One region of the Streptomyces albiaxialis genome, then DNA from elsewhere that is predicted to be linked to it. Evidence: riboswitches for the same ligand, from Rfam matches in the RefSeq annotation. Region 1 holds a riboswitch; each other region holds the start of a gene.

What was found. Region 1 has a riboswitch for cyclic di-AMP ahead of ABD343_RS14725 (C40 family peptidase). Riboswitches for the same ligand answer to the same signal wherever they lie in the genome.
Region 2: linked by a shared signal. The riboswitch ahead of ABD343_RS10405 (M23 family metallopeptidase) and the one ahead of ABD343_RS14725 (C40 family peptidase) in region 1 are both predicted to bind cyclic di-AMP.
Region 3: linked by a shared signal. The riboswitch ahead of ABD343_RS28835 (M23 family metallopeptidase) and the one ahead of ABD343_RS14725 (C40 family peptidase) in region 1 are both predicted to bind cyclic di-AMP.
Region 4: linked by a shared signal. The riboswitch ahead of ABD343_RS08335 (peptidoglycan DD-metalloendopeptidase family protein) and the one ahead of ABD343_RS14725 (C40 family peptidase) in region 1 are both predicted to bind cyclic di-AMP.

Annotation. Positions count from the first base shown of each region.
Region 1 covers NZ_BAAAPE010000007.1:810,997-818,213, reverse strand. The annotation lists gene ABD343_RS14735 (C40 family peptidase) at 1-627, opposite strand, end outside; gene ABD343_RS14730 (hypothetical protein) at 744-1,097, shown strand; gene ABD343_RS14725 (C40 family peptidase) at 1,114-2,343, opposite strand; cyclic di-AMP (ydaO/yuaA leader) riboswitch at 2,352-2,509, opposite strand; gene pcrA (DNA helicase PcrA) at 2,740-5,196, shown strand; gene ABD343_RS14715 (M23 family metallopeptidase) at 5,294-6,985, opposite strand; gene ABD343_RS14710 (lipase family alpha/beta hydrolase) at 7,172-7,217, opposite strand, start outside.
Region 2 covers NZ_BAAAPE010000006.1:29,309-36,525, forward strand. The annotation lists gene ABD343_RS10400 (aldo/keto reductase) at 1-752, opposite strand, end outside; gene ABD343_RS10405 (M23 family metallopeptidase) at 1,091-2,245, opposite strand; cyclic di-AMP (ydaO/yuaA leader) riboswitch at 2,257-2,418, opposite strand; gene ABD343_RS10410 (PP2C family protein-serine/threonine phosphatase) at 2,649-4,016, opposite strand; gene ABD343_RS10415 (phosphatase PAP2 family protein) at 4,303-4,995, shown strand; gene ABD343_RS10420 (DUF6069 family protein) at 5,096-5,575, opposite strand; gene ABD343_RS10425 (VOC family protein) at 5,915-6,319, shown strand; gene ABD343_RS10430 (hypothetical protein) at 6,566-7,217, shown strand, end outside.
Region 3 covers NZ_BAAAPE010000014.1:43,777-50,993, forward strand. The annotation lists gene ABD343_RS28825 (bifunctional acetate--CoA ligase family protein/GNAT family N-acetyltransferase) at 1-2,517, opposite strand, end outside; gene ABD343_RS28830 (HPr family phosphocarrier protein) at 2,640-2,921, shown strand; gene ABD343_RS28835 (M23 family metallopeptidase) at 3,093-3,947, opposite strand; cyclic di-AMP (ydaO/yuaA leader) riboswitch at 3,961-4,124, opposite strand; gene ABD343_RS28840 (M16 family metallopeptidase) at 4,361-5,731, opposite strand; gene ABD343_RS28845 (M16 family metallopeptidase) at 5,761-7,116, opposite strand.
Region 4 covers NZ_BAAAPE010000005.1:58,223-65,439, reverse strand. The annotation lists gene ABD343_RS08365 (hypothetical protein) at 113-238, shown strand; gene ABD343_RS08360 (MarR family winged helix-turn-helix transcriptional regulator) at 446-922, shown strand; gene ABD343_RS08355 (RidA family protein) at 940-1,347, opposite strand; gene ABD343_RS08350 (TetR/AcrR family transcriptional regulator) at 1,419-2,027, shown strand; gene ABD343_RS08345 (hypothetical protein) at 2,088-2,219, shown strand; gene ABD343_RS08340 (glutathione S-transferase C-terminal domain-containing protein) at 2,335-3,249, shown strand; gene ABD343_RS08335 (peptidoglycan DD-metalloendopeptidase family protein) at 3,290-4,492, opposite strand; cyclic di-AMP (ydaO/yuaA leader) riboswitch at 4,498-4,706, opposite strand; gene ABD343_RS08330 (MarR family winged helix-turn-helix transcriptional regulator) at 5,023-5,556, opposite strand; gene ABD343_RS08325 (NADP-dependent oxidoreductase) at 5,679-6,611, shown strand; gene ABD343_RS08320 (non-ribosomal peptide synthetase) at 7,161-7,217, shown strand, end outside.

The DNA of each region.
Region 1 (7,217 bases):
GGCACGCCGGGATGCGGAGGACTTGGCCGGTGCGGCGGACTTCGCGGGCCTCGCGGACTTCGCCGGCTTGGAGGACTTCGCCGGCTTGGCGGCCTTCGCGGGCTTGGAGGGCTTGGCGTGCTTCGGGGCCTTCGCGGGCTTGGCGGCCTTCGTGGGCCGCGCCTGCTCCGGCGACTTCGCGGGCTTCGCCGGTTGCGCCTGCTTCGGGGACTGCGCGGGCTCGGCCGGCTTGGTGGGCTCAGCGGGTTTTGCGGGCTTTGCGGGCTCTACGGGCTTGTGCGCGGGCTCGGCGGACTGGGCGGGCGCCGTGTCCCGTGTCTGTCGCGCTCCGTCCGCGTTACTGCCGTTGGGGATGTGGGACGAAGATGATGACGCGGACGAGGGCGATGACGAGGGCGATGACGAGGACGACGCGGTGGCGGCGGCCTCGGCGTTGAGGCGGTCGACCGTGCTCTTGATCTGCTCGCCGGGGGACGGGGTGCGGGGCTGTGCGTGAGCGGAGCCCTGGAGCGAGCCGAGGCTCGCGGCTCCGGCGAGCGCGAGGGTGAGCGCCGCGCGCGCCGTCGGAGTGCTGACCAGGGTGAGGGGGCTCGGTTTGGACCTGCGGGACTTGCGGTGCGAAGCCATGGAGCAGGACGCTAAGCGGCGATATCGCGATTTCGTAACGGGTTGACAGGGACTGGTCGCTTTCGTCCGTACCCTGCCGACGAGGGCCCGCCCGACGCCCGGATACGCTCACGAGCATGGACGTACTGATCAATGTGTTCGTCGGCCTTCACATCATCGGCATCGCCGCGCTGCTCGGCGGCTTCTTCACGCAGATGAAGGCCATGGGTGAGGGTACGGCCGCATTCGGCAAGGGCATGCTGCACGGTGCGCTCACCATGCTGGTCACCGGCGTCGCCCTGGTCGGGCTCAACCAGGCGGACGACCAGTCGGTGAACAACGTCAAGATCGGGATCAAGCTCGCGCTGCTCGTCGTGATCCTCGGCCTCGTCTATGTGAAGAGGGACGAGGAGAAGGTCTCCCCGCCCCTCTTCGGAGCCGTCGGCCTCCTGACGGTGGCCAACATCTTCATCGCGGTCCTCTGGACGTAGACCCGGGTGTGACCCCCTACGCCGGGCGGACCGCCGAGTGGAACGGCATGTAGTCGATCGACTCGTAGCGGATGTTCGCGCCCGGCTTCGGGGCGTGGATCATCTGGCCGTCGCCGACGTAGATGCCCACGTGGCTCACGTCGTCGTAGAAGAAGATCAGGTCGCCCGGCTGCATCGCGGACTTGGCGACCTTCGTCCCCACCTTCACCTGGTCGAACGTGGTGCGCGGCAGCGAGACGCCGCCCGCCTTCCAGGCGTCCTGGGTGAAGCCGGAGCAGTCGTACGAGTTCGGCCCGGTGGCGCCCCAGACGTACGGCTTGCCTAGCTGCTGCTTGGCGAAGGCGAGGACCTTCTGGGCCTTCTGCGCGTACGAGCTGCCGGAACCGGAACCGGAACCGGAGCCCGAGCCCGATCCGGACCCTGATCCGGAGCCCGAACCCGAGCCCGTGTCGGAGCCGCCGCCCTCCTGGCCGCCGCCATTGCCGCCGCCCTCACGCTCGCGTTCACGCTCCTTGCGCGCCTGCTCGCGCCGCTCGCGCTCCGCGCGCTCCTTCGCCTTCTGCCGCGCCTCCTGGCGCTTCTGGCGCTCGATCTCCGCCAGCCGCGCCTTCTCCTCGGCGGTCAGCTTCGACAGCAGCCCGCGCGCCTCGGACAGCTTCGACTGGATCTCGCGCTTGCTCGACTTCAGCTTCTTCTGCGACGCGGTGAGCGTCTTGAGCTGCTTGGTCGCCTCGGAGCGCTTCTTGCCCGCGGACTTCGCGCGCTCCTGGTACTCGGCGACGGCCTCCTTCTGGCGGCCGGTCATCCGGTCCATGATGTGCGACTGCTTGAAGAAGCCCTGCGGGTCCTTCGTGAGCAGCAGCGTGGCCGTCTGGGAGACGCCGCCGGTGCGGTACTGCGCGGCGGCGTACGTACCGAGGACGCGACGTGCGTCGTTGAGCTTCTCCGTGCGCTTCGCGACCTGGCCGAGCATGCCGTCGACCTTCTTGCGCTGCTTGTCGGTCCTCTCCTTGGCCGCGTTGTACTTCTGCGTGGCGGTGCCCGCCTGGCGGTACAGGGTGTCGACCCGCTCCTTGACCTCGGAGAGGGACTGCTTGCCGTCGCCCTTGGGATCGCCGGGCGCGGCGCTCGCGCCCTGCGAGAGGAGGGTGACGGAGGCTATCGCGGCCGTCGTGACGCCTATGGCGCCCCGGGTGGTCGCGGTGGACTGCAGAACTCGGGTGCGCGGCTTGCGGTGCGACGCCAAGGCCGGCGACTCCTTCCGTGGACCGCCTACCGGGTTAGCTGTCGGGTTCGGGCGTCGGAAGGCTGCCCTACGGCGGGCCGGGCGGGCCGCGCCGATTCACCCCAGTCGTACGGGCCCCGCGTGCGCGGCCGTACGGGTGGGTCCCCGGCTCCGGCACACGGTGAGGCGCGGGCCGGACTCGGCGGAGGCGGCCCGTGCCGACGCTTTCGCCGACAGGTGATCCGGGCTGCCTGACAGGGCACCGTAGCGGGGTTGTGGTGCCCCTGTGAAGGCTGGTGTTCGACTAGTCCGATATCTCCTCGTTATCTTTCACGGGGCCGAAACCTCGCGGTCAACTCCGTCATCTTCCACAGGGGCGGGAACGCTGTCGGTGGGGCGGCCTAGACTCGTACGACGATGAGCAGCCTCTTCGACGACAGCTTCCTGGCGGACCTCGACGGCACCGGCCCCGAGGCGGACGCGCCTCCCCCGCCGCCCGAGGACGGCGCGCCCAGCGCGCCCGAGGAGGAGATCCCGGACGATCTCTTCGCGGGCACCTTCGCGGGCGGCGCCGGACGCGACGGGCACTATCGCGACGGCGCCCCGCGCCCCGCCGTGGACCCGGCCGCGCTGCTGGAGGGGATGAACGAGCAGCAGCGCGAGGCCGTCGTGCACTCCGGCTCCCCGCTGCTGATCGTCGCGGGCGCGGGCTCCGGCAAGACGCGCGTCCTCACGCACCGCATCGCGCACCTGCTCGGCGCGCGCGGCGTGCACCCGGGCCAGATCCTCGCCATCACGTTCACGAACAAGGCGGCGGGCGAGATGAAGGAGCGCGTCGAGGACCTGGTGGGTCCCCGCGCGCAGTCGATGTGGGTCTCCACGTTCCACAGCGCGTGCGTGCGCATCCTGCGCCGCGAGAGCAAGAAGCTGGGCTTCACCTCGTCCTTCTCGATCTACGACGCGGCGGACTCCAAGCGCCTCATGGCCCTCGTCTGCCGCGACCTGGACCTCGACCCGAAGCGCTTCCCGCCCAAGGCGTTCAGCGCGAAGGTGTCGAACCTGAAGAACGAGCTGATCGACGAGGAGGACTTCGCCGGGCAGGCTGCCGACGGTTTTGAGAAGACCCTCGCCGAGGCGTACACGATGTACCAGGCGCGGCTGCGCGAGGCCAATGCGCTGGACTTCGACGACATCATCATGACGACGGTCCACCTGCTCCAGGCGTTCCCCGATGTCGCCGAGCACTACCGCCGCCGCTTCCGCCACGTCCTCGTCGACGAGTACCAGGACACGAACCACGCGCAGTACACGCTGGTGCGCGAGCTGGTCGGCCCGGCGGAGGGACAGGCCGAGCTGTGCGTCGTCGGCGACGCGGACCAGTCGATCTACGCGTTCCGGGGCGCCACCATCCGCAACATCCTCCAGTTCGAGGAGGACTATCCGGACGCGACGACGATCCTGCTGGAGCAGAACTACCGCTCGACGCAGACCATCCTCTCCGCGGCCAACGCGGTCATCGAGCGCAACGAGAACCGGCGCCCCAAGAACCTGTGGACGAACGCAGGTTCCGGCTCCCGCATCACGGGTTACGTGGCGGACACCGAGCACGACGAGGCCCAGTTCGTCGCCGACGAGATCGACCGCCTCACCGACGACGAAGCGGCCAAGCCCGGCGACATCGCGGTCTTCTACCGGACGAACGCCCAGTCGCGTGTCTTCGAAGAGGTCTTCATCCGCGTCGGCCTGCCGTACAAGGTCGTCGGCGGCGTCCGGTTCTACGAGCGCAGGGAGGTCCGCGACGTCCTGGCGTACCTGCGCGTCCTGGCCAACCCGGAGGACGCGGTCCCCCTCCGCCGGATCCTCAATGTGCCCAAGCGCGGCATCGGCGAGCGCGCCGAGGCCATGATCGAGGCGCTGGCCCTGCGCGAGAAGATCACCTTCCCGCAGGCCCTCGTCCGCGTGGACGAGGCGTACGGGATGGCGGCCCGCTCGGCGAACGCGGTCAAGCGGTTCAACGTCCTGATGGAGGAGCTGCGCACCGTCGTCGAGTCCGGCGCGGGCCCGGCCACCGTGCTGGAGGCCGTGCTCGAACAGACCGGGTATCTCGCCGAGTTGCAGGCCTCGACGGACCCCCAGGACGAGACCCGTATCGAGAACCTCCAGGAACTCGCCGCCGTAGCCCTGGAGTTCGAGAAGGAGCACGAGGGCGAGGAGGTCACTCTCGCCGACTTCCTGGAGCAGGTGGCCCTCGTCGCCGACTCCGACCAGATCCCCGACGAGGGCGAGGACGAGGACGCCGGCGTCGTCACGCTGATGACGCTGCACACGGCGAAGGGCCTGGAGTTCCCCGTCGTCTTCCTCACGGGCATGGAGGACGGCGTCTTCCCGCACATGCGCGCGCTGGGGAACGTTAAGGAGCTGGAGGAGGAGCGCCGCCTGGCGTACGTCGGCATCACGCGCGCCCGTGAGCGGCTCTATCTGACGCGCTCCACGCTCCGCAGCGCCTGGGGCCAGCCCTCGTACAACCCGCCGTCCCGCTTCCTGGAGGAGATCCCGGACAGCTTCCTGGACTGGAAGCGCAAGGGCGGGGCCGCGGGCGGCGGCGCCGCGCTCAGCGCGGTCACCTCGTCGCTGTCGTCCTCGGCGAACGCGTCGGCGCGGCGCGGCGGCCCCTCCGGCTTCGCCACACGCCGTACGGGCGACCGTCCGGTCGTCCAGCTCGCGGTCGGGGACCGGGTCACGCACGACAGCTTCGGGCTCGGCACGGTCGTCGCCGTGAAGGGCAGCGGGGACAGCGCCGAGGCGACGATCGACTTCGGCGGCGAGAAGCCGAAGCGGTTGCTGCTGCGGTACGCGCCCGTGGAGAAGCTCTGATCCTTGGGCGGGGCCCCGCCGTGGGGCACGCCGTGCGTTGCCGACTGCCGGTGCGTCGTGGCTTGTCGCGCAGTTCCCCGCGCCCCTGCGGGGCGCTCTAGCTGATCTCCAGGCCCTTGTCCTGGAGCCACGGGATGGGGTCGACGGCCGAGCCGCCGCCGGGGCGCACCTCGAAGTGGAGGTGGGGTCCGGTGGAGTTCCCGGAGTTCCCGGAGTAGGCGATGGTGTCCCCGGCCTTGACCTCGCCCGAGCGGATCTTGTTGCTGCTCAGATGGCAGTACCAGGTCTCGGTGCCGTCCTTGGCGGTCACCACGGCCATGTTGCCGTAGGACATGTCGTACTTGGTGCTGACCGTGCCGTCGGTCGCGGCCATCACGGGGGTGCCGTAACTGACGGGGAAGTCGATGCCCGTGTGGACCGACATCCAGTTCATTCCTGCCTGTCCGTAACGGGCGCTGAGCTGGTGGTCCTTCACCGGGATCATGTACTTGGGGCGCATCGCCTCCTTGCGCGCGGCCTCCTTGGCCTTGCGCTCCTTCTCCGCCCTCTGGCGCTCCTTGAGGTCGATGCGCTCCTGCGTACGGCTGGCGCGGTCCGCGAAGTCGTCCGCGTCGGCGGAGAGTCCGGCGAGCTGGGTGTCGAGCTTGGTGTTCGCCTGGGAGGGCTTGACCTCGGTCGGCTCGGTGTCGCCCGCGGCCTGGGCGGGCGGCTCCTCGCCGCCGCTCTTGCCGTCGCCCCCGCTCCCGCCGCCGAGGACGCTGGCGGCGGCCGCTCCGGCCACGCCGAGGACGGCGACGGACGGCACGGCGACGGTGAGCAGCGCGCGGCGCCGGGGCTTCGGGGACCGCCGACGGCCCCGGGGCTGCGGGACGGCGGCGAGGGTCGCGGTGTCGGGGCCACCGCCGGGCTCGTAACCGTCGTCGTAGTGGTCGTCGTAGCGGTCGTCGGGGCCGGAGTCGTGGCTGTGACTGTGACCGTGGCCTTGGTCGGCTTCGTAGCCGTCGTACGGGTCGTAAGCGGGGCCGGGCTCGTAGCCGCCGGCGTGCTCGTGGCCCTCGGGTCCGTACTGTTCGGGCCCGTACTGCTCGGGCTCGTACTGCTCGGGCTCGTAGCGGTCCTGCTGCTCGTACGGCGACGGCGTCTCGTAGCCCTCGTAGGCGGCGCCGTGGCCCATGGGCTGCTGCTCGGGCAGCGCCTCGGCGGGGGCCTGCGCGGCGGCCTGGGGTCCGGCGGTATCGGGGAAGCCCCAGGTGCTGGCGGTGTCGTACTCGTGGGCCGCGCTGAAGTTCCACTGGCCGGAGGCGTCCTGGCCGTACGCGACGTAGGCGCCGTATCCCGCGGCGTAGGTGTCGTGGGTCCCGTAGGACTGCTGCTCGTAGCCCGTGTACGCGGCGTCGTAACCGCCCTGGCCGCCCTCGTAGCCGTACGCGGCGGCCGCGGCGGCCGTGGCGTCCATGCCTGCCTGGCCCGGCTGTCCCGCCTGGCCCGTCTGGTCGGCGCCCCAGGGGGAGGCCTCCCAGGTGCCGGTGCCCCAGGACGTCGTCTCCTGCACACCGAACGTCCACTGGCCCGTGCCGTCGTCCACGACGGGATAGCCGTAACCGGACGTCTGCCCGTCGGCGGCCTGCTGGTCGTAACTTCCGGGCATGGCACCGAAGAGCGGATCGCCGTTGCCATAAGCGGGAGCGCCGTAATTCGACTGTCCGTAGTCGGTGGAATACGCCGTGTACGAGAAGTCGGAACCGGGGTCGTCGGGACTCGGGACTCCCGACGGATGACGGTCGTTCACCACCAACTTCTCTTTCGCCTAGGCGACAGGGGCGGAGCAGTGCGGCGACTGTACCCGGCGGTATGCGACGGCGACAATCTTCCCGGGGTTTTGGGGGCTCAAGAAGAGGGCAATCGGCCGTCTTTCGGCGGACTACGGACCGGTAGTCGGCTCGGAGTTCGAAATTAGTTCGAGGGGAATTACGGCTCAGGCGACATCCGCCGGAGCGCCCGGGGACGCCGGGCGCACGCCG
Region 2 (7,217 bases), on a different contig from region 1:
TCGCGCAGGACGCGGCGGCCCCGTTCCGTCTCCAGGTGCCGGGCGGCGCCGCCGCTGCGCGCGCTGTCCGGGACCGGCTGGTCCGGGCGGTACTTGCCCGTCAGGAAGCCCGCGGCCAGCGCGTAGTACGGGATCACCGCGAGCTCCGCCTCCGCCGCGAGGGCCGACAGCTCGCCCTCGTACGTGTCGCGGGAGACGAGGTTGTAGTGGGGCTGGAGGGCGACGTAGCGGGCCAGGCCCTCGCGGTCGCTGGCGGCGAGCGAGGCCCGCAGGCGCTCGGGGGAGATGTTGGAGGCGGCGATCTCACGGATCTTGCCCGCGCGGACCAGCTCGTCGAGGGTGCCCATGATGTCCTCGACGGGGACGGACTCGTCGTCGAAGTGGGTGTAGAAGAGGTCGATGTAGTCCGTGCGGAGGCGGGCCAGGGAGGCGTCGACCGCCGCGCGCAGCGTGTCCGGGGCCAGGCCCTTGAAGCGCGGGTGGCCGCCGGCCTTGGTGGCGAGGACGACGCGGTCGCGGTTGCCGCGCGCGGCGAGCCAGTCGCCGAGGACGGTCTCGGACTCGCCGCCCTGGAGTCCTTCGACCCAGGAGGCGTACGTGTCCGCGGTGTCGAGGAAGTTGCCGCCCGCCTCGGTGTAGGCGTCGAGGACGGCGAAGGACGTGGGGGCGTCGGCCGTCCATCCGAAGACGTTGCCGCCGAGGCAGAGGGAGGAGACCGAGAGCTGTCCGACCTTGTGCGTACGCAGTGGCATGAGGCGACCGTAGCGCGCGTGAGGGCATGCGGTCATGGACGACGGTCCTGGCGTCGGGGGGTGGTCCGCCAGGACCGCCGGGTCTGTGAGGCCCCGCCGTCGCCGCCCCGTCCCCTCCTGACGTGCTGAGGCGGGAGCGCGGGTACGTACGCGTACGTGCGTTCGCGTGTACGTGCGTGCGTGCGGCGTGCCTCGGCGGTGCGGGGCGACGACGCGGGGTGTGGGTGTGGGGGGTGGGTCCTGCGTGACAGGAGAGACCTGAGGGCCTGTGAGACCCGGGGTCCGTGAGACCCGGGGTCTGTGAGACCCGAGGGTCCGTGAGACCTGAGGGCCTCCCGTCAGACGTTCATGCCCTTCTCGCGCATCCACGGCAGCGGCGCGACCGGGTCGCCTCCGCCGGGCCTGACCTCGACGTGGAGGTGGGGGCCCGAGGAGTTGCCGGTGGAGCCGACGCGGCCGACGACGTCGCCGGTGCCGACCTTCTCGCCGGCCGACTTGGTCATCGAGGAGAGGTGGCAGTACCAGATCTCGGTGCCGTCCTCCAGCTCCAGCACGATGCGGTAGCCGTACGAGCCTGCCCAGCCCGCTTCCTTGATCGTGCCGGAGTGGATCGCCTTGACGGGGGTGCCGTTGGGGGCGGCGAAGTCCTGGCCGGTGTGGTCGCTCTGCCACATGCCGCCCGCCTGGCCGAAACCGGCGCTGAGCTGGTAGTTGGAGACCGGGACGACGTACTGGCGGGCGAGCTTGGCGCGGCGCTCGGCCTCGGCCTTCCGCTTCTTCTCCTCGGCGATCTTGCGCTTGCGCTCCGCCTCGGCCTTCTTCTGCTTGGCCTCTTCGGCGTCCGCCTTCTTCTTCGCCTCGGCCGCGGCCTTCTGGGCGGCCTCGGTGGCGGCCTTCTCGCGGGCCTCGTCCTCGGTGTTGTGCTTCTGCTGCTCGGCCTGCGCGAGGATCCGGGCGCGGAGCGCCTCGCCCGCGTCGGTGGTGCCCTCGGCGGCCTCTTCCTGCGTCAGCCCGGCCTGGGTGAGCGGCTGTTCGGCGGCGGCGCCGGCCAGCTCGTCCGCGTCGCCGGAGGCGGAGTCGTCGGATATGAGGTCGCCGACGCCCGGGAGGTCCTCGGCCTCGGGGAGGTGCTCGCCCAGGTTCGCGACGGAGCCCAGGTCGGGCATGGAGATGGCCGCCGGGTCCTTGTCCTTGGCGGTGGCCATGCCGCCCGCGCCCACCGCGGCGATCATGCCGACGCCGAGGACGGCGCCGCTGCGGGCCATGCCGCCGCTGCGCTGCTTGCCGACGCGGTGACGGCCGCGGACCGGGCGGATGGACTCCTCGGTGGGGTTCCACTCCTCCCAGGTCTCCTCGCCCCCGGCGCCGGGGGCGGCGTCGTAGGGGCCGTACGCGTCATAGGGGCCGTACGCGTCGTACGGCGCCGACCCGTCGTCGTCGTGGAACGGGTCGTACGCGACCTCGGGGGCATGCCTCTGCGACCTGGACGCCACGGGGGGCGTTCTCCTTTCCTTCCTCTCGCCTACCGGGTTAGCTGACGGGTTCGGAGCAGGAAGGTCTCCTACGGGACGGCGCGAACCGGCCCGATTCACCCCATCCTCCGGGTCTGGGCTGACACGAAGGGGTGGTTCCCCGGTTCCCGAGGTGCGTGCGGTGCCCGACGAGTTGTCGCTCGTGGTGTCGCACGCGCGGGATTCGGCGACGGCGCACGGTGCCGTCTCTCGTGACGACAGTGACGACCGCGCTGCGTTATCGGACGTTAATAGAAGCGCGCCCGTGATTCCAAGCCGTTCCCGTTAATTCGTAGTCACCATGGCCAGCACTTTCCGGGGCAGGTGGGGCCAATTGGGGCGCGTGGTCACCGGAGTTGAGGCGGAGAATCGCGGAGCGTAACCGCTAACAGGTGCGTGACGCGGCCTGCGACGCCGCCCGCCCCGGCCGTTCCGGGCGGCCCACGGCGAGCAGCGCCATGTCGTCGGACGTCCCGCCGCCCGTGTGCGCCTCGACGTCCCGTACGAGCATGTCGAGCACCGCGTCGGGGTCCTCGAACGGGCAGCCGGACAGCCGTTGTACGGGGTCGTAGAACTCGCCGTCCTCGTCGCGCGCCTCGGAGAGTCCGTCGGTGTAGAGGAGGAGCTGCGCGCCCGCGGGGAACGCGAACTCGTCGGCGCGGTCCGGCCAGACCCCCAGCTCCGTCACGCCCAGCGGCAGCGCGGGGACGCGGGGGTCGAGCGAGCGGACGGTGCCGTGGTCGAGCAGGAGCGGCGGCGGATGGCCCCGGTTGATGAGCCGCAGGACGCGGGTCGCCGCGCCCTCGGCGACCGGGGGCAGCTCGGCGAGGACGGCGGTGGTGAAGCCCTCGAACTGCTGGATGCCGAGCCGCCGCTGCCCCTCGCGCTCCAGCGAACGGTCGAGCCGCGCGGCGACCCCCGCCAGCGTCGGCTCCTCCTCGGCCGCCTCGCGGAACGCGCCGATCACGATGACGACCGCGGAGACCGCGCCGAGCCCCTTGCCCCGGACGTCGCCGACGATGAGCCGTACGCCGTGCGGCGTGTGCTGTACGGCGTAGAAGTCCCCGCCGATGCTGGCGTCGGTCTGCGCGGCCTTGTAGCGCGCGGCGACGATGAGCCCGCCGACCCGCGAGGGCGGCGCGGGCAGCACGGCGAGCTGCGCGGCCTCGGCGACGATACGGGCGCTGGCGAGCTGCTCGTCGTTGCGGCGGATCAGATAGCTGATGCCGACGGCGAGGAGCGAGACGGCGACGACGGCGAGCGCGGGCAGCTCGCGCTCGAAGCCCTCCACGTCGTGGTCGAAGAACGCCGCGAGCAGGCTGATCGTCGTGCACGAGACGATTCCGGTGATCACCGTGGCGCGCATCGTCTGGAGCGCGGCGGCGGCGATGGGCGCGGCGGCGAAGAGCGCCGAGATCGTCAGGCCGGGGCGGAGGATCTCGATCACCGTCCCGAGCACGATGAAGGCCGCGGGCAGCACGCGGGCGTAGCGGCGCAGCGTGCGGTGGTACGGGCCCCCGTCCCGGTCCCGGCCCCGGTCCCGGTCCCGGCCCCGGTCCCGGCCACCCTCGTGCCCGTCGTTCGCCGTGCGGTGCCTGTCCCCGGCGGCGGGCCGGTCCCTGTCGGTGTCGGGCGCGGCGGGCCGCGTCCAGCCCTCGGGGTCGGACCGGTCATCGCGCCGGCGTCCGGTCCGGCACTCGCGCTGGTACTCAGGGCTGTACTCATCGTCCGGTTGGTCGCTCTTCTCCTGCACTGTCCTAATTTGACGTCTGAGCGGCCCGACGGCCACTCGGCCCCGCCCCCGCGCGCCGCGCCCCGCTTGCACCCTGCTTGCGCTTCCGCTCGCTTCCCGTATGCGCCCCGCCCGCGTCCCCGTACGCGCACCGAATGCGCCCTCCGGGTGTCGTGACGCCTCCGTTCCGGTACAGGCGCGCAGGGGACGGCGTGGCGCCGCGACGGGCGTGGAAACGCTCCCGTCACCTCACCGCCCCTCTCACCTCACCCCGTCCCTCCGTCGTCCGGTCTGGAGTGGTTCCGCGATGTCCCGTTCGGCCGTGCCGCTGGTGGTGGCCACGCTGCTGGTCTCGCTGATCGCGTTCGCCGTCTGCGCGGGGCTGGTGCTGGAGCGGGAGACGGGGTTCGTCGACGAGCCGGTGCTGAACGGGGCGGTCGAGCACCGTGCCGCCGCGCTCGACGGGCCGATGAAGGTCGTCACGCACGCCTCGAAGTACCCGCTCCTCTTCGTCACCGTCCTGGGCGCCCTGCTGGTCTCCTGGCGCGAGCGGGCCTGGCGCCCGCTGCTGCTGGTCGGCGGTACGGGCGCGCTCTCCGTCGCCCTCGCGACGCTGGCCAAGGAGACGACGGACCGCCACCGCCCCCCGTCGGCGCTCTGGGCGATCCCCGAGGAGGGCTTCTGCTTCCCCTCCCGGCACACGGTGATCGCCACGGCCGTGCTGCTGATCCTGGCGTACGTCATCGGCGAGCGTGTCGCCTCACGGGCCGTACGCGCCGCGCTGTGGGGCGGGGCCCTGGCGTGCTCGGTCCTGGTGGGCGCCAGCCGCGTCTATCTGGGGGTGCACTGGGCGACCGACGCCCTCGCGGGCCTCGCGCTGGGTGCGTCGATCGCGACGGCGGTGATGACGGCGGACGCGCTCGTCACCGGAACGGCCCACTCCGCCCCGCCGGAAACCTCACACGACATCCCGTCCGAGGTTCGGCCCGGCGCTCCGTAGGGCCGCGCGCGGCCCGGCGCCGTCGCGTACGGGTACGTACGGGTACGTACAGCACGTACGAGCGCGTACGGGCCCGCCTGCCGTCTCGCGCGGCGGTGCGTCACGCGCGGCGGTGCGCCAGGCGGCGTGCCAGCGGCGGCACGATCACCGCGGCGGCGACCAGGTGGGACAGGGCCAGGACGAGCTGCGTGGACACGGCGGTGTGCACGGTGAACGCGAGCGGCTCGACCAGCGACAGCGCGGTCAACACGCCGGTGACGATCACGAACGTACGGGCGGGGCGCTTGGCCCAGCGGGCGAGCGCCATGGCGAGGACGACCCCGGCCACCGAGGACAGCACCACGGCCATCGCGAAGCCGCCGACGGGGATGGCCGCGGCCTCCCGCGCGCCGCCGGTGGCCGCGGCCATCGGCACGCCCAGCCCCCGGGCGGCCAGCGTGAACACCTCGGTGACCGCCGCACCGGCGGCGGTGGCCAGCGTGCCGACGAGCCACACGGGGCGCGTGGCCCACGGACGGCGCGTGCCCGCGGCGGAACGGACGAGGCCCGGACGGCTCTGTGCGGCGGTGGTGACGCTCATGATGACGGCTCCTGTGGGTCGGCTGTGCCGCGTCGGCGGCTTCCCGCGCTCCGGCGGCTTCTCACAGGTACAGACCCGCGGGCCGCGCGGAACTCATCGCCGCCGGGCCGCATTTGGCCCGCGTGGCGGTCGGACGGACGGCGGTCGGACGGACGGCGGTCGGGCGGACGGCGGTCGGGCGGACCACGGTCGGCCCAGGCGAAGCCCCCCGAGGCCGCGGTCGGCCCAGGCGAAGCCCCCCGAGGCCGCGGTCGGCCCAGGCGAAGCCCCCCCGGGGCCGCGGTCGGCCCAGGCGAAGCCTCCCGGGCCGCGGTCGCCCCGGCTACAGTCGGCCGGACCATGACCGACCTTCTCGGAATCAATCATCTGACCCTGTCCACGACCGACCTCGACCGACTCGTGGCGTACTACACGGAGTTGCTGGGCGCGAGGCTCGCGTTCGAGCGCGCGGCGACGTCGTCCGATCCGCGGATCGCGGTCCTCGACGTCGGCGGCGACGACCACCTCATGGCCGTCGAGACGGCAGCCGCGCCCGCGACCGGACTCGACCCGCTGCGCCGCGCGGGGTGGGGGCTGCGCGTGGCGACGTACGACCGGCTGCGCGAGGTGCGCGAGCGGCTCCTGGGCGCCGGGTGGCCCGCCGGGGAGATCGAGACCCTGCCCACGCAGTGGACGCTGACGGCACGCGACCCCGACGGCCGCCCGCTGGACATCCGGGCCCACCGTCCCCGCCCCGCGCTCTAGGCGACCGCGATAGCGGTTTTGGCGTACTGATCCACTGCAAGTGCCGTAGTTGCCGGACGATTAGCGCCGGAGGCCATTTGTCGGCCGTTGACGGCCCCTGCGGCGCGGTGTAAATCCCCTTTCATTGCAACCGGCACAGCGGAGTGATCCACCATTCCCCGGCCCTGCGGGCAGGGGGGACATCCGACCGGGGGCAAAGGAGTTCCCCGGTAATCCGCTGCCGCGAATCAGAGGGGGGACGCACGTATGCTCCGCATCACGGCCGACATCTTTTCCGGCCGCCCCGACCCGGTCTCCCACATCACCGACGAGAATGAAGTACGGGCGCTGCTCCGCGAGGTGGAGAGCAATCGCAATCTGTTCGTCGCCGACGCACCCGCCGAAGGCATGCTCGGCGCCCGCGGATTCTGGATCGAACCGCTCAACGACGAGTTCGGGGCGGAATTCGGCACCGAGCCGAGGATGTATCTCCCGGTCGGCGCGCTGGCCCGCGGCGGCCGTGCGGCCGAGATCGGCGAGCGGCTCGTCACCCTGATGGAGCGGGGCGACCCGGCCGTCGCCGGCGAGGCGGCGCAGCCGCTGGACGCCCCGCTCCGCTACTACCTGGTCGAGCAGCTCGCCGCCTCCGCACGGCTCACCGTCTCGGACCGGAACGCCCCGGCGGCGGAAGCCGCGGCGGAGGCCGAGGCCGAGGAAGGCACCGAGGAGGCGACGGAGGACGCCACCGCGGCCGTCACCTGCACCATCGAACTCGGCGCGTTCAACCCGGCGTTCTGGAACAACGACTCGACCGTCCGGCTGAACAACAACTGCTACAACTACGCGAGCAACTGGAGGACGAATACGTTCGCCCAGCCGGGGCGCGGTTGCGGCAGCATGTACAAGGCCATCACGGCCG
Region 3 (7,217 bases), on a different contig from region 1:
GTGCGCGACATCGCCGAGCAGCTCGGACGGCGTACCGGCGAGGCCGAAGGAGAGGACGGCGCCGATGCCGGGGTCGACGGCGGCGCGCACGACCGTGCCGGCGCCGCGCGGCGCCATGGCCTGCACGACGGGCCGCAGTTCGCCGGGGGTGCCGAGCGCCGCGGTCAGCTCCCCGTACGCGCGCCGCAGCCCGCCCTCGCCCGCGATGTCGAGGCGTACGCCACCGAGGTCGGCGCGGTGCCGCAGGTGGGGGGCCGTGGCCTTGAGCGCGACGGGGAAGCCGAGGCGCCGCGCGGCCTCCACGGCGGCGTCGGCGTCGGGCGCGGGGAGCGTGGGCTGGACGTCGAGGCCGTAGGCGGCGAGCAGCGTGGCGGTGTCCTCGGCGTCCAGGGCGTGGCTGCGGGCCGTGGCGACGGTCGCGGCCGGATCGGGCGCCGTGGCGCGCGCGAGGAGCGCGGCGGCGGCCTGCTCGTCGGCCTCGAACTCGGGGACACGGCCCGGCGTGGCGGCCTCGCGGCGCCACTGGGCGTAGCGCGCGGCCTCCGCGAGGGCGCGCGAGGCCCGCTCGGGCGCCCCGTAAGCGGGGATGCCACGGGCGGCGAGCGCCGGGTCCAGGCCCTCCAGGGCGAGGTGGACGACGGCGACGGGCTTGGTGGCGCCCTTGGTGGCGTCGCCGAGCGCTTCCGCGAGCGCGTCGGCGAGCCCGGCGGGCGGGGCGGGCGGCACCCCGTCGGTCGCTGCGTCCGGCCCCGCGTCGGGCGCTGCGTCCGGCCCCGCGTCGGGCCCCGCGTCGGGCGCCGTCGTGGGCACCCAGGGAATCGCCGTGACGACGACGGAGTCCGTGCCGGGGTCGGCGAGCGCCTCCCGGAGCGCGTCCGCGAAGTCCGCCGGGGTCGCCTCGGCGGGGAGCGCGAGGACGGGCCGGGGGCGGAGGCCGTCGGTGAGGCAGGCGTCGTAGGTGAGCAGGCTGAGCGCGTCGGTGTTGCCGAGGATCGCGACCCGGGGCCCCTCAGGGCGGGGCTGGCTGGCGAGCAGCACGCCGCTGTCGAGGAGCTGGGTGAAGCTGTCGACCATGAGCACGCCCGCCTGCCGCAGCAGCTCGGTGACGGTGGCGTCGGGCGTGCTGGAGGCGGGCGCCGCGTGGCCCGGAGGGGGCGCGCTGCCGCGCTGCCGCGCTCCCTTGACGACCACGACGGGCTTACGGGCGGCGGTGCGCTTGGCGAGCCGGGTGAACTTGCGGGGGTTGCCGATGGACTCCAGGTACATCAGCACGACGTCGGTGTCCGGGTCCTCGTCCCAGTGCTGGAGCAGGTCGTTGCCGGAGACGTCGGCCCGGTTGCCCGCCGAGACGAAGGAGGAGGGGCCGGTTCCGCGCCGGTGCAGCCCGTCGAGGAGGGCGATGCCGATGGCGCCGGACTGGGTGAAGACCCCGATCCGGCCGCGCCGGGGGGTGCGGAGAGAGGGGGTGGTGTTGAGGCGGACGCCGGGGTCGGTGTTGATGAGGCCGAGCGCGTTGGGCCCGATCACCCGCATCCCGTACGAGCGGGCGAGCCGCACCAGCTCGCGCTGCTCGTCGCGGCCGAAGCCGTCGGAGTAGACGACGACGCCCTGGACGCCGCACTCGCCGCACTCGGTGACCACGGAGGTCACCTGCGCGGCGGGCACGGCGATCACGGCGAGGTCGATGTGCTCGGGTACGTCCCGCACGGAGCGGTGGGCCGGGACCCCGGCCAGCTCGGTGACGCCCTCGGGCAGCGCCCGGTTCACGGCGTACGTACGGCCGGTGAAGCCCGCCGTGCGCAGGGACTCCAGGGACGCGCGGCCCGCGCCGCCGGGGCCGCGGCTGACGCCGACGACGGCGACGGAGCCGGGCGCGAGCAGCCGTTCGGCGGAACGGCCCTCGGCACGCTGCTCGCGGGCGCGCATGACGGCGAGGGACTCCTCGGTCGGTTCGAGGTCGAGGGTGAGGTGGACCGAGCCGTCCTCGAAGCTGCGCTTCTGGGAGTAGCCCGCGTCCGTGAACACCTTGATCATCTTGGTGTTGGCGGGCAGCACCTCGGCGGCGAACCGGCGGATGCCGCGCTCGCGGGCGACGGCGGCGATGTGTTCGAGGAGCGCCGAGGCGACGCCCCTGCCCTGCTGGTCGTCGCGGACGAGGAAGGCGACCTCGGCCTGTTCTTCGGAGGAGGAGCCGGCCGGGGACGAGGCGGGGCGGCCGGAGGCGTCGATGCGGTCGTAGCGGACGGTCGCGATGAATTCGCCGCCCACGGTGGCGGCGAGGCCGACGCGGTCCACGTAGTCGTGGTGCGTGAAGCGCCGTACGTCACGGTCGGACAGCCGCGGGTATGGTGCGAAGAACCGGTAGTACTTGGACTCGTCGGAGACCTGTTCGTAGAAGCTGACCAGGCGCTCGGCGTCGTCCGGCGCGATGGGACGGACGCGCGCCGTCCCGCCGTCGCGCAGCACGACGTCCGCTTCCCAGTGGGTCGGGTAGGCACGCTCCTGGGGAGTCCGCATGAGGCCCAGCGTACGGCGGCGTACGCCGGGGGCACGCCCTGGAACGCCGCACTCCGGTCGCCGTGCGAAACTGGTCTAGACAACTCCATACGTCATCTCACACGAACCCGAAGGGCAACACCATGGTTGAGCGCCGCGTCACCGTAGGCTGGGCCGAGGGCCTGCACGCCCGCCCCGCCTCGATCTTCGTCCGTGCCGCCTCGGCCGCCGGCGTCCCCGTCACGATCCAGAAGGGCGACGGCTCCCCCGTGAACGCCGCCTCGATGCTGGGCGTGCTGGGCCTCGGTGCCGAGGGCGGCGAGGAGATCGTGCTGGCCTCGGAGGCGGAGGACGCCGGTCCGGCGCTCGACCGTCTGGCGAAGCTGGTCTCCGAGGGGCTGGAGGAGCTTCCGGAGACCGTCTGACGCTCCGCGGCGACCGCGGACCACGAGAGCGGGTGGAATCCCTGACCGGATTCCGCCCGCTCTCGCATTGCGCCCGCTCTCGCTCTGTCCGTCGCGTCCTTCGCCCCTGGGGCCTCGGGACATGAAACAGCCCCCGGCCGCCGCCGGGGGCTGTTCGCCGGAAGACCTGGATCAGACGTTCACGCCGTGCTGGCGCAGGTACGCGATCGGGTCCATGTCCGAGCCGTAGTCGGGGCCGGTACGGGCCTCGAAGTGGAGGTGCGGACCCGAGGAGTTGCCGGTCGAGCCGGAGAGGCCGATCTGCTGGCCCGCGGTGACGGACTGGCCGACGGAGACGCCGATCGAGTTCAGGTGGCCGTACTGCGTGTACGTGCCGTCCTCGTGCTTGATCACGATGTTGTTGCCGTACGCGCCGCCGTTGCCGGCCTCGACGACCTCGCCCGCGGCGACGGACTTCACGGGGGTGTTCATGCCCGCGTGGAAGTCGATGCCGGTGTGGCTGCCGGAGGACCACATGCTGCCGCCGGTCTTGTAGCCGGTGGACACCGCGCCGTCGACGGGCGCGACGTAACCGCCGCCGCCGACCGCGGCGCGCTGGGGCGCGGCCGAACGGGAGGCGGTCTGCGTGGCCTTCTCGGCGCGCGCCTCCTTGGCCTTCTCGCGGGCCTTCTCGGCCGCCGCCTTGCGCTTGGCCTCGGCGGCCTTCTTCTTGGCCTCGGCCTTGGTCTTGGCGGCCTCCGCCTTGGCGGCGGCCTCGGCCTCGGCCTGGATGGTGGCGGTCTTCGCCTCCTGGGCCTGCTGGTCGACAGCCTCGGCCAGGTCGCCGCGCGCCTCGATGGCGTGGGTGAGGCCGGTGTCGTGGACGTCGGACTGCCCACCGTCGGAGGCGAGGGCCGGGGACGCGAGGGTCCCGACGACGCCTGCGGCGGTGAGCCCGGCTATGCCCGCCGCGCCGGCACTGGCACGGCGCATACGGCTGGGCTGCTTGGGACGTCGGTGCTTCCCGGTGGCACGGGTGAACGCCATGGGCTGGCGTACTCCTTTCCTTCCCTCTCGCCTACCGGGTTAGCTGACGGGTTCGGAGCAGGAAGGTCTCCTACGGGCAACCCCTGGCGGGGTCGCCCGATTCACCCCAGGGACTTCGTGTGGGTCCCCGGCTCCCTCGAACCCTGACGGGTCTTCGGGACTCGGCGATTCACTGGGCGTCGGCCGCGGGCGCGGTCACTTCTGACGCACAGCGGCACCGACGCTAAGCGGGGCGTCTCCGGGGCGCCAAACGAATCCCGGAGTTTGTCGCACACGCCACACCGCTTCTCACCACAACACTGAACCAATCGGACATTTGACGGTCCCACGGGTCACACGCCGACCGCACGACAAGACCCCGCGGAAGCGGACGTACCACTTCCACGGGGCCTCCGTGTCGCACCGGTCCGAGGTCAGCCTCCGCTGACGACCTTGACCTCGCCGATCCCCAACTCCCGTACGGGCTCCGCGATCTGCGAGGCGTCACCGACCAGGACCGTCACCAGACGGTCGGCAGGGAAGGCGCTGACGGCCGCCGCCGTCGCCTCCACCGTGCCGGTCTCGGCCAGCCGGGCGTACAGCTCGCCCTGGAAGTCGTCCGGCAGGTGCTGCTCGACCTGGTCGGCCAGCGTCCCGGCGACGGCCGCCGACGTCTCGTACCGCAGCGGGGCCACGCCCACCAGGTTCCGCACGGCCACGTCCCGCTCGTCGTCCGTCAGGCCCTCGGCGGCGAGGGTGCGCAGCACCTTCCACAGGTCGTCCAGCGCCGGGCCCGTGACGTCCGTGGCGACCGAGCCGCTGATGGCCAGCAGCGCGGCACCCGTGCCCTCGGCCGAGGAGCGCATCACCTGGCCGAAGGCGCGCACCCCGTACGTGTACCCCTTCTCCTCGCGCAGGACGCGGTCCAGGCGGGAGGTGAGGGTGCCGCCCAGGCAGTAGACCCCCAGGAGCTGCGCGGGCCACACGCGGTCGTGCCGGTCCGGGCCGACGCGGCCGATGAGCAACTGGGTCTGCACGGCGCCGGGACGGTCGACGATCACGACACGGCCCGCGTCGTCCGCGGTGATCGGCGGCACCGGGCGCGGCTCGGCCGACGAGCCGGTCCAGGCGCCCAGGGTGTCGGCGAGCGCCGCGTCCAGGTCGACGCCCTCCAGGTCGCCCACGACGACGACGGTGGCGGTCGCGGGGCGCACATGCGCCTCATAGAACGCCCGTACGGCCGCGGCGTCGATACGGGCGACCGTGTCCTCGGTGCCCTGGCGCGGGCGCGACATGCGGGACTCGGCCGGGAACAGCTCCCGGGACAGCTCCTTGGCGGCGCGGCGGGCCGGGTTGGCCAGCTCGTGCGGGATCTCGTCCAGGCGGTTGTTCACCAGGCGCTCGATCTCGCCGTCCGGGAAGGCCGGGGCGCGCAGCGCGTCGGCGAGCAGCCCCAGCGCCTTCGGGAGCCGCGAGACCGGCACCTCCAGCGAGACACGGACGCCGGGGTGGTCCGCGTGGGCGTCGAGGGTGGCGCCGCAGCGCTCCAGCTCGGCGGCGAACTCCTCCGCGTCGTGCTTGTCGGTGCCCTCGCTCAGCGCGCGGGCCATGATCGTCGCCACGCCGTCCAGGCCCTCGGGCTCGGCGTCCAGCGGCGCCGTGAGGTTCACCTCGACGGCGACGACCTCCTGGCCCGGGCGGTCGCAGCGCAGCACCGTGAGGCCGTTGGGCAGCGTGCCGCGCTCGGGCGTGGGGAAGGCCCAGGGCTTGGGTGTGCCGCTGGAGGGCTGCGGGTGGAATTCCATGGTCGTGCCCGCGGGCGCGTCGGCGTCGCTCACTGGCCGGTCTCCTCAAGCTCGTTCTCGTCGTCCTCGGAACCCGCCTCGGCCGTCGGCTCCGCCGGCTCGTACACCAGCACGGCGCGGTTGTCCGGGCGCAGCCGCGCGGCGGCCACGGCGCGGACCTCCTCGCGGCTGATGTCGAGGATGCGGCCCACGGCGCTCAGGGCGAGCTGGGGGTCGCCGAACAGCACCGCGTACCGGCACAGTTCGTCCGCGCGGCCGCCCACCGTCGCCAGCCGGTCCAGCCATTCGCGCTCCAACTGGGCCTGGGCGCGCTCCATCTCCTCCTCGGTCGGGCCCTCCTCCGCGAACCGGCGCAGCTCGTCGTCGACCGCGGACTCGATGTCCGCGACCTCGACGCCGCCCGACGCCTTCACGTCCAGCCAGCCCAGCGAGGGCGCCCCGGCGAGCCGCAGCATCCCGAAACCGGCGGCGACCGCGCTGCGGTCGCGCCGCACCAGGCGGCTGTAGAGCCGGGAGGACTCGCCGCCGCCGAGCGCGGTCAGCGCCAGGTCGGCCGCGTCCGACTCACGGGTGCCGTCCTGCGGCAGCCGGTACGCCGCCATCATCGCGCGGGAGGGCACCTCCTCGACGAGGACCTCGCGCTTCTCCTCGCCCAGCACATCCGGCAGCGAACCGTCGCGCGGCGGGCGCTTGCCCTCGTGCGCGGGGATGGAGCCGAAGTACTTCTCGATCCAGGCGAGCGTCTGGTCCGGGTCGATGTCGCCGACGACGGACAGCACCGCGTTCCCCGGGGCGTAGTACGTACGGAAGAACTCCTGGGCGTCCTGGAGGGAGGCCGCGTCCAGGTCGGCCATGGAGCCGATGGGCGTGTGGTGGTACGGGTGGCCCTCGGGGTAGAGCATCGCGGTCAGGCGCTCGAACGCGGTGCCGTACGGCACGTTGTCGTACCGCTGGCGGCGCTCGTTCTTGACGACGTCCCGCTGGTTCTCCATCGACTCCTCGTCGAGGGCGTGCAGCAGCGAGCCCATGCGGTCGGCCTCCAGCCAGAGGGCCAGCTCCAGCTCGTGCGCGGGCATCGTCTCGAAATAGTTGGTCCGCTCGAAGCTGGTCGTGCCGTTGAGCGAGCCGCCCGCGCCCTGCACCAGCTCGAAGTGGCCGTTGCCCTTCACCTGGCCCGAGCCCTGGAACATCAAGTGCTCGAAGAGGTGGGCCAGTCCTGTGCGGCCCTCGACCTCGTGGCGGGAACCGACGTCGTACCAGAGGCAGACAGCGGCGACGGGGGTCAGATGATCCTCGGAGAGCACCACCCGCAGGCCGTTGGCCAGCCGGTGCTCCGTCGCTGTCAGCCCACCGGTGCCCTGCGGGGGCGTGGCCGTGTGACCCATGGGCATGGAGTCCCTTCGATCGCGGGGATTCCCGGCGAACGCCGGGACTTGTTTCGGGGCCGCCCGGCGCGCGCGGCGCGGCGGGCGGCCCTGTCACTGTA
Region 4 (7,217 bases), on a different contig from region 1:
GACCGCATCCGACACGGTCCCCGCGAGGCGGCTCGTCGCGCGGCGAACCGTGGGGTGTCGAGTGCTGTACGGGCCGCGGAGACCACGGACGTCCACAGGAGGAGCCAGGACGTTGGACCACAGCCCCTGGCCGAAGTTCCCGCAGCGGGACCACGGCAGGCGCGACCGCCTCCGGCGCGTCCCCTCCGCCCTGCGGTCCGCCGCCCGCCACGTGGTGACGCGCGGCCAGACGGGGTAGACGGCGCCCGCCGGCGTCACCGCCGTCAGCGCACGGGCCGACGACATGACGAGAGCCGACAGGCCGACGGAGCTGAGGTCACTGCACGCGGCGAGCGTAGGCAACGGGCGTACGTCCGGCTACCGCGCCTTGACTTCAAGTCCCCTTCAAGTTCTACGTTGTGCGCGTCACCATCCACGCACGCGTACGCCCCAGGAGGCGACGACCATGACGACCCCGACGGACTCGACCCTCACCGACGACCGGCTCGCCGGGCAGCCCGCCGCCTACTGGACCGGTCTGGCCTACGAGGCGCTCATCGCCTTCACGCGGGACCAGCAGGCGCAGCTCGGCTTCACGCAGCCGCAGTTCTGGCTGCTGCGCAACCTCTCGTCGAACGACATCTCGCCCGACGGCCATGGCATGACCGTCCCCGAACTCCAGGAAGCCATGCGCTCCTACATCCGGCCCGAGGACGATGTGGCCGCCGAGGCCGGGGCGTTGCTGGAGCGCGGTGCGCTCAGCCGCGACGACGAGGGGCGGCTGTGGATCACCGAGGCGGGGGAGACGGAGCGCCTGCGCCTCAAGCAGCACGCCCCGGCGATCCGTGACCGTATCCACGCGGGCATCGACGACGCGGACTATGTGACGGCCCTGAAGGTGCTCCGGCAAATGATCCGGAACACCGGCGGCACCCTCCCCTGAGACGGAGCGGCGGAGCCCTACGCGAGGACCGCCGTCGCCTCGACCTCGACCAGGAGGTCCGGCTCCCCGAGGGCGGCGACGCCCAGCAGGGTGACCGGCTTGACCGGGTCGATGCCGAGCTTCGTCGCCGCGCGGTTCACCCCCTCGCCCAGCAGCGGCATCTTCTCGGGGCTCCAGTCGACGACGTAGACGGTCAGCTTCGCGACGTCGTCGAAGGAGCCGCCGACCTCGGCCAGCGCTGTGGCGATGTTGAGGTAGCACTGCTCGACCTGGGCGGCGAAGTCCCCGCCGCCCACGGGGGTGCCGTCGGCGTCGCGGGCGACCTGCCCGGCGAGGAACACCATCTTCGAACCGGTGGCCACCGACAACTGCCGGTACGCCTCGGGCTTCGGCAATCCCTCGGGATTCACCAGGGTCACGGACATGATCGGCCTCTCTCCAGACGTAGCGGACGTGGACGTCATCAAAACATAGCAGCGCTATGTAATGTGGGGTCATGGCGAGAACGAAGGATCCGGCGGTCCGCGCCCTGCTGCTCGACCGGGCCGCGCACATGCTGCGGACGCGGCAGCCGGTCACGCTCCGCACCCTGGTCGCCGGGACCGGCGTGTCGACGATGGCCGTCTACACCTACTTCGGCGGCATGGACGGCCTCTGGACGGCCCTCCGCCAAGAGGGCTTCACGCGCCTGAACGGCAAACTCACGGCCGTCACCATGACCGCCGACCCCGTGCGCGACCTCGCCGCGCTCGGGGCCGCCTATCTGGCCAACGCCCTGGAGAGCCCGGACCTCTACCGCGTCATGTTCGACGCGGGATTCGCCCTCGAAGACGCCGGGGCCGCGGACGAGACGCTGCACTGCCTCGTCCGTACCGTCGAACGCGCCAAGGCCAGGGACCGCTTCCGCGAGGACGTCGACCCGCTGGAACTGGCCACACAGAGCTGGGCGATCGGCCACGGCCTCGCCTCCCTCGTCGCCACGGGCCCCCTGCCGCCGGAGGCGCTCGCGCACGGAGTGCCCCTGCTCACCGCCCTGTTCACCGGCGCGGGGGACGAGCCGGACCGCTGCCGCCGCTCGGTCGCACGCGGCTGGCGGCGGCCTTGACGGGCTCCCGGACGCGCCTCGACACTCCACGAAGGGTTTCCTGACGAAGAGGTGGGAAGCATGGGGCGCTCAGAGCCGGACGCGGACGCGGACGCCACGGTCCGCGCGATCCAGCAGCCCCCGCTGACCTCGCGTCGCCACATCGATCTGCTCCGCGTGTGCAGCGCGGCGAGTTCGCTCCGCCGCGCCTGACGCCCTCGCACCCTCTCGTCAGCCGCGCCTTCCGCACCCGGGCACTCCGGCGCCCACGTACCCCCGTACACCCCTGCGCCGTACCCCGCCGCACCCGAAACCTTCAGGGAGACGTATGTCCCTCCAGCCCCCGAACGCCGAGCCCTCCCTCCGCGGCAGGATCGGCCGCGACGCGCGCAGCGGCCACCACCCCGTCCCGCATCGCTACCGACTGCACCTGGCCCTGTCCTGTCCCCGCTGTCTGGGCCTCGCCGTCACCCACAGCCTGCTCGGCCCCGACGCGGCCGTGCGGGTGAGCCTGCTGCCCGCCGTGCCCGACGCGCCGGACGGGGAGTACGCCGCGCTGCGTCCGCTGTACGAGGCCAGCGCGCACCGGCACCGGGGACCGGCCGTCGCGCCGGTGCTCAGCGACGACTGGACGGGGCGCATCGTCAGTACGCACGCGCCCGGCATCCTGGCCGACCTGGTCCGCCGCTTCGGCGGCGCCGAGGGCTCGCCCCTCGCGCCCCTCACGCGCGGCGCGGAACGGGAGAGCGAGGAGGTCGGCCGGCTCTGCGGCCGGGGCATCGCCGCCGCCGCGCAGCGCGCCGGGGAGCCCGGGGCGGGGGAGGGGGACCGCGAGCGGGCGCTCGCCACTCTGCTCGACAGCCTGGGAACGCTGGAGCGGCGGCTGGCCCACGACACACACGTGCTGGGGGACCGGCTGACGGTCGCGGACGTACGGGTCTGGGTCACGCTCGTCCAGCTCGACACGGTGCACCGCTGGCACCTGGACGCCTCGGCCGTGCACCGCGTCACCGCCCACCCGCACCTGTGGGCGTACGCGCGCAGGCTGGCCGCGCACCCCGCCTTCGGCGGGAATCTGGACCTCGACGGCATCGCCCGGCGGCATCACGCCCGGTGCCGCGGCGAGGAGGCGGCGGGCGCCGCCGTACGGATCGTGGACTGGGAGGCGCACCTCCCCGGAAGGGCCGGGAACGCCGAAAGGGCGGCATCCGCGAGGGATGCCGCCCATCGGACCGCGAGGTAAGGAACCGGCCGGTCAGGCCGGGGTGGTGCTCAGTGGCAGCTCAGACGGAGATGCCGTGGGCACGCAGGTACGAGACCGGGTCGATGTCCGAGCCGTAGTCGGGGCCGGTGCGCACCTCGAAGTGCAGGTGCGGGCCGGTGGAGTTGCCGGTGGAGCCGGACAGGGCGATCTGGCTGCCCGCGCCGACCTTCTGGCCGACCTGGACGTTGACCGACGACAGGTGGCCGTACTGGGTGTACTTGCCGTCGGCGTGCTTGATGACGACCTGGTTGCCGTAGGCACCGCCGTTGCCCGCCTGGACGACCTCGCCCGCGGCGACGGACTTCACCGGGGTGCCGGAGGCGGCGGTGAAGTCGACGCCGGTGTGGCTGCCGCTGGACCAGCTACCGCCGGACGCCTGGTACGGGGTGCTGGTGCCGCCCGGGACCGGACGGACGTAGCCCGTCGAGGAGGAGGGGGCGGCCGGGGCGGACTTCTGCGCGGCGCTCGGGGCGGCCTTCTTGGCCGGGCCCGAGACGGAGCCCTGCGGCTTCGCGCCCTTGTCGGACGGGGCCGAGGACGCGGAGGAGCCGCTGACGGTCAGCTTGAGGCCCGGGTAGATCACGTTCGGGTTGTCGCCGACGGCCTTGCGGTTCTTGTCGTAGACGGCCTTCCAGCCGCCCTCGACGCCGTGCGCGGCGGCGATCTTGTGGAGGGTGTCGCCGCTCTTGACGACGTACGCGCTGCCACCGGTCTGCGGCGCGGGCTTCGCGGGCTGGGCCGGCTTCGCGGGCTTGGGCTGCGCGGGCTTCGGCGCGGCCTGCTGCTGCGGCTTGGCGGCGTTCTGGGTGCTGGACTGCGCGTTGCCGTCCGGGTTCACGTCGGCCTTGGGGCCGCCCGAGGTCAGGCCGCCGGCACCGGCGCAGGCCCAGGCACCCGGGCCCTGCATGGCGAGGAGCTTCTCGGCGGTGGCGATCTGCTGGTCCTTGGTGGCCAGGTCGGCACGCGGCGCGTACTTGGTGCCGCCGGCGGCGGCCCAGGAGGAGTTGTTGAACTGCAGGCCGCCGTAGTAACCGTTGCCGGTGTTGGCCTGCCAGTTGCCGCTGGACTCGCACTGGGCGACCTTCTCCCAGGTGTCCACCGAGGCGGCCGAGGCCTGGCCGGCGGTGACGAGCGGGAGGACGACGCCCGCGCCACCCGCGGTCAGCGCGAGGGAGGCGGCTATGCGAAGGCGACGGGACTTTCGAGCATGCGCTCCGGACATAGGGGAATTCCTCTCCTACGCCTACGAGGTGAGCTGTCGGATTCGGGCCGGAGTAGTAGCCCGGCCGCAAAGGCACGTTTCGCGCGCCAGTGCGGCTTCACCCCAAGCCCCGGGCGGACCCCTGAAGGTCCGGCGAGGCGCTTACCTGGTTCCCCCGCTCCTGCCAACGGTGTTGTTTTCGCGCGCCAGCGGCAGGATTCGGCGTCTGGGCGGCGAGCTGCCGCACTGGGTCGGCGACAGCTCGTGCACCCTAAGCACACCGATTTGGGCGCGACAAACAATTGATCGTTTTCCGGGGTGCTTGACAGGCTCGTCGGAATTCTCCGCAGAAGGCCCGCATGGAGATCACAATTCCGGCGTGCGCTGCGAAAACACAGAGGTGTGCGGTACGGACATGTCAGGGATGGCCCCCCTGGTGTGAGCTGCGTCCTGTGAGTCGACTCACCGACCAGGGCCCTCCGGAGGCGCCCGAAGTCGCCCTGGAGGAAGGGCCGTCGAGAGGTTGTATCGACGCTTATGCCCGAAATGCCCTAACTGTTCGCGCGTTGCTCTCCGCCGCGCCCCCGCCGGGGAGCGGCGGAGCGGGGCGGCAGGTCGCGCATGTGGTCGCGGACGCGGGTCATGATCGAGCCGAGGGATTCCACGTCCTGCGCGGAGAGCGGGTCGAAAAGCAGGCGGCGCGCGACCTGGACGTGACCGGGCAGCACCTGGTCCACGCGCTCCCGGCCCGCCTCGGTGAGGGCGACGAGGGTCGCCCGGTGGTCGTCGGGGCTGGGGCCGCGCGTGACGAGCCCGGCCTTCTCCAGCAGCCCGGCCTGGTGGGTGAGGCCGCTGCGGCTGTAGACCACGCCGTCGGCCAGCTCGGTCATGGTGAGCGCCCCGTCGGACCCGGCCAGGCGCGCGAGGAGCTGGAACTGGACGTAGCTGAGGTCGCCCTCGGCGCGCAGGTGCCGCTCGACGGCGTGCTGGAGCAGGCTCACGGCCTCCATGAGCGCGAAGTAGGTCCCCAGCTCTTCGGGACGCAGTGGCTGCTCTTCGGTTCGCTGCGCGTCGGTCTCCGTCATCGCCCCACCTTATGTGTTTCGAGATCGAAGGAGTGGAACCGGCTACTTGTTTACTTCGACATCGAAGCAGTTTAGGGTGAGGATGTACTTCGAATTCGAAGCACATCACTGTGGAGGACATCATGAAGGCAGTGCGATACCACCGGTACGGCGACAGCGACGTCCTGGTCCACGAGGAGGCCGAGCGGCCGGTGCCGGGCGCGGGGCAGGTGCTGGTGCGGGTGGCCGCCACCTCGTTCAACCCGGTCGACGCGTCGATCCGCGCCGGCTTTCTGCGCGAGGCGTTCCCCCTCGCGTTCCCGCACACCCCGGGCATCGACGTGGCCGGGACGGTCGCCGCGACCGGCCCCGGCGCCGGGGGATGGCGCGAGGGCGACGCGGTCGTGGCGTTCCTGCCGCTGAACGGGCCCGGGGCGGCCGCCGAGTACGTGCTCGCCCCCACCGAGGCGCTCGCCGCCGCCCCCACGGCGGTCGAGCCGGCCGACGCCGCCGCGCTGCCCGCCGTCGGGCTCACCGCCTGGCAGTCCCTGTTCGAGCACGCGCGGCTGAGCGACGGCCAGCGCATCCTGATCAACGGCGCGAGCGGCGCGGTCGGCGGTTACGCCGTCCAGCTCGCGCACCGCGCCGGGGCCCGCGTCACCGCCACCGCGAGCCCCGGCAAGGCCGAGCGGATCCGCGCCCGCGGTGCCGACCGCGTCCTCGACTACACCGCGGCCCCGCTCACCGAGGCGGCGGACGGGCCGTACGACGTGGTGCTCAACCTGGTCCGCACCTCGCCGGAGGAGACCGGGGACCTCGTCGGCCTGGCCCGGGACGGCGGTGTCCTCGTCAGCACCACCACCGAGGTGCCCGAGGACGCCGGACGCGGGGTGCGGACCTCGCACGTCTTCGCCCGCAGCGACGCGGACCAGCTCGCCGGGCTCGTCCGCCGCGTCGACGCGGGCGAGCTGCGTATCGACGTCGCCGACCGTCGTCCCCTCGCCGACCTCGCCGCCGTCCACGCGGACGCCGAGGCGGGACGGCTCCCGGGCAAGACCGTCCTGCTCGCCGGCTGACGGCGCCGCCCGGGGCTCCCGGAGGGGCCGGTCCGGCCCAGCCCCGGACCCGGATGAACGCACGCGCCGGGACCGGCGCCGGAGGGCCCGTCGAGGACCGTGCACCGTGTGGCCAGGGCCGTGCCACCGTGTGGCCAGGGCCGTGCCACCGTGTGGCCAGGGCCGTGCCACCGCGTGGCCGCGCCCTCAACGGGCCCTCCGGAAGCGGTCGTTCCGGCGCGGCGCCGGTCCGTCCAGGGCGTGTGCGCAGCGGAAAGGGTGCCATTGACAGCCACCCGAGGGGTGATCATCATCGTGAGGTGTCCCGGCGGCCCCGGCCGGCGCCGGTGTCCCTGACGTTGCCGCACGCGTGCGGCGCCGAGAGCTGGGAGCTGGTGCGCGGCATGCCGGAGAACGAGCGCGGAAGGGCAAGTCCGGCACGCGCTGGCAACGTTGTCGGTGTTGTCGGCGCCGCCGTCCCGTTCGGCCGCCACCCTGTCCCGCGACTCCCGTGACCTCCTCTTCCTCACCCCACCACCCCCCGTACCGTGCGAGAGGGGAAGCGCGCCCATGTCCGTCCCTGCCTCCTTCGCCCAGCAGAGGCTGTGGTTCCTCTCCCAGCTTCCT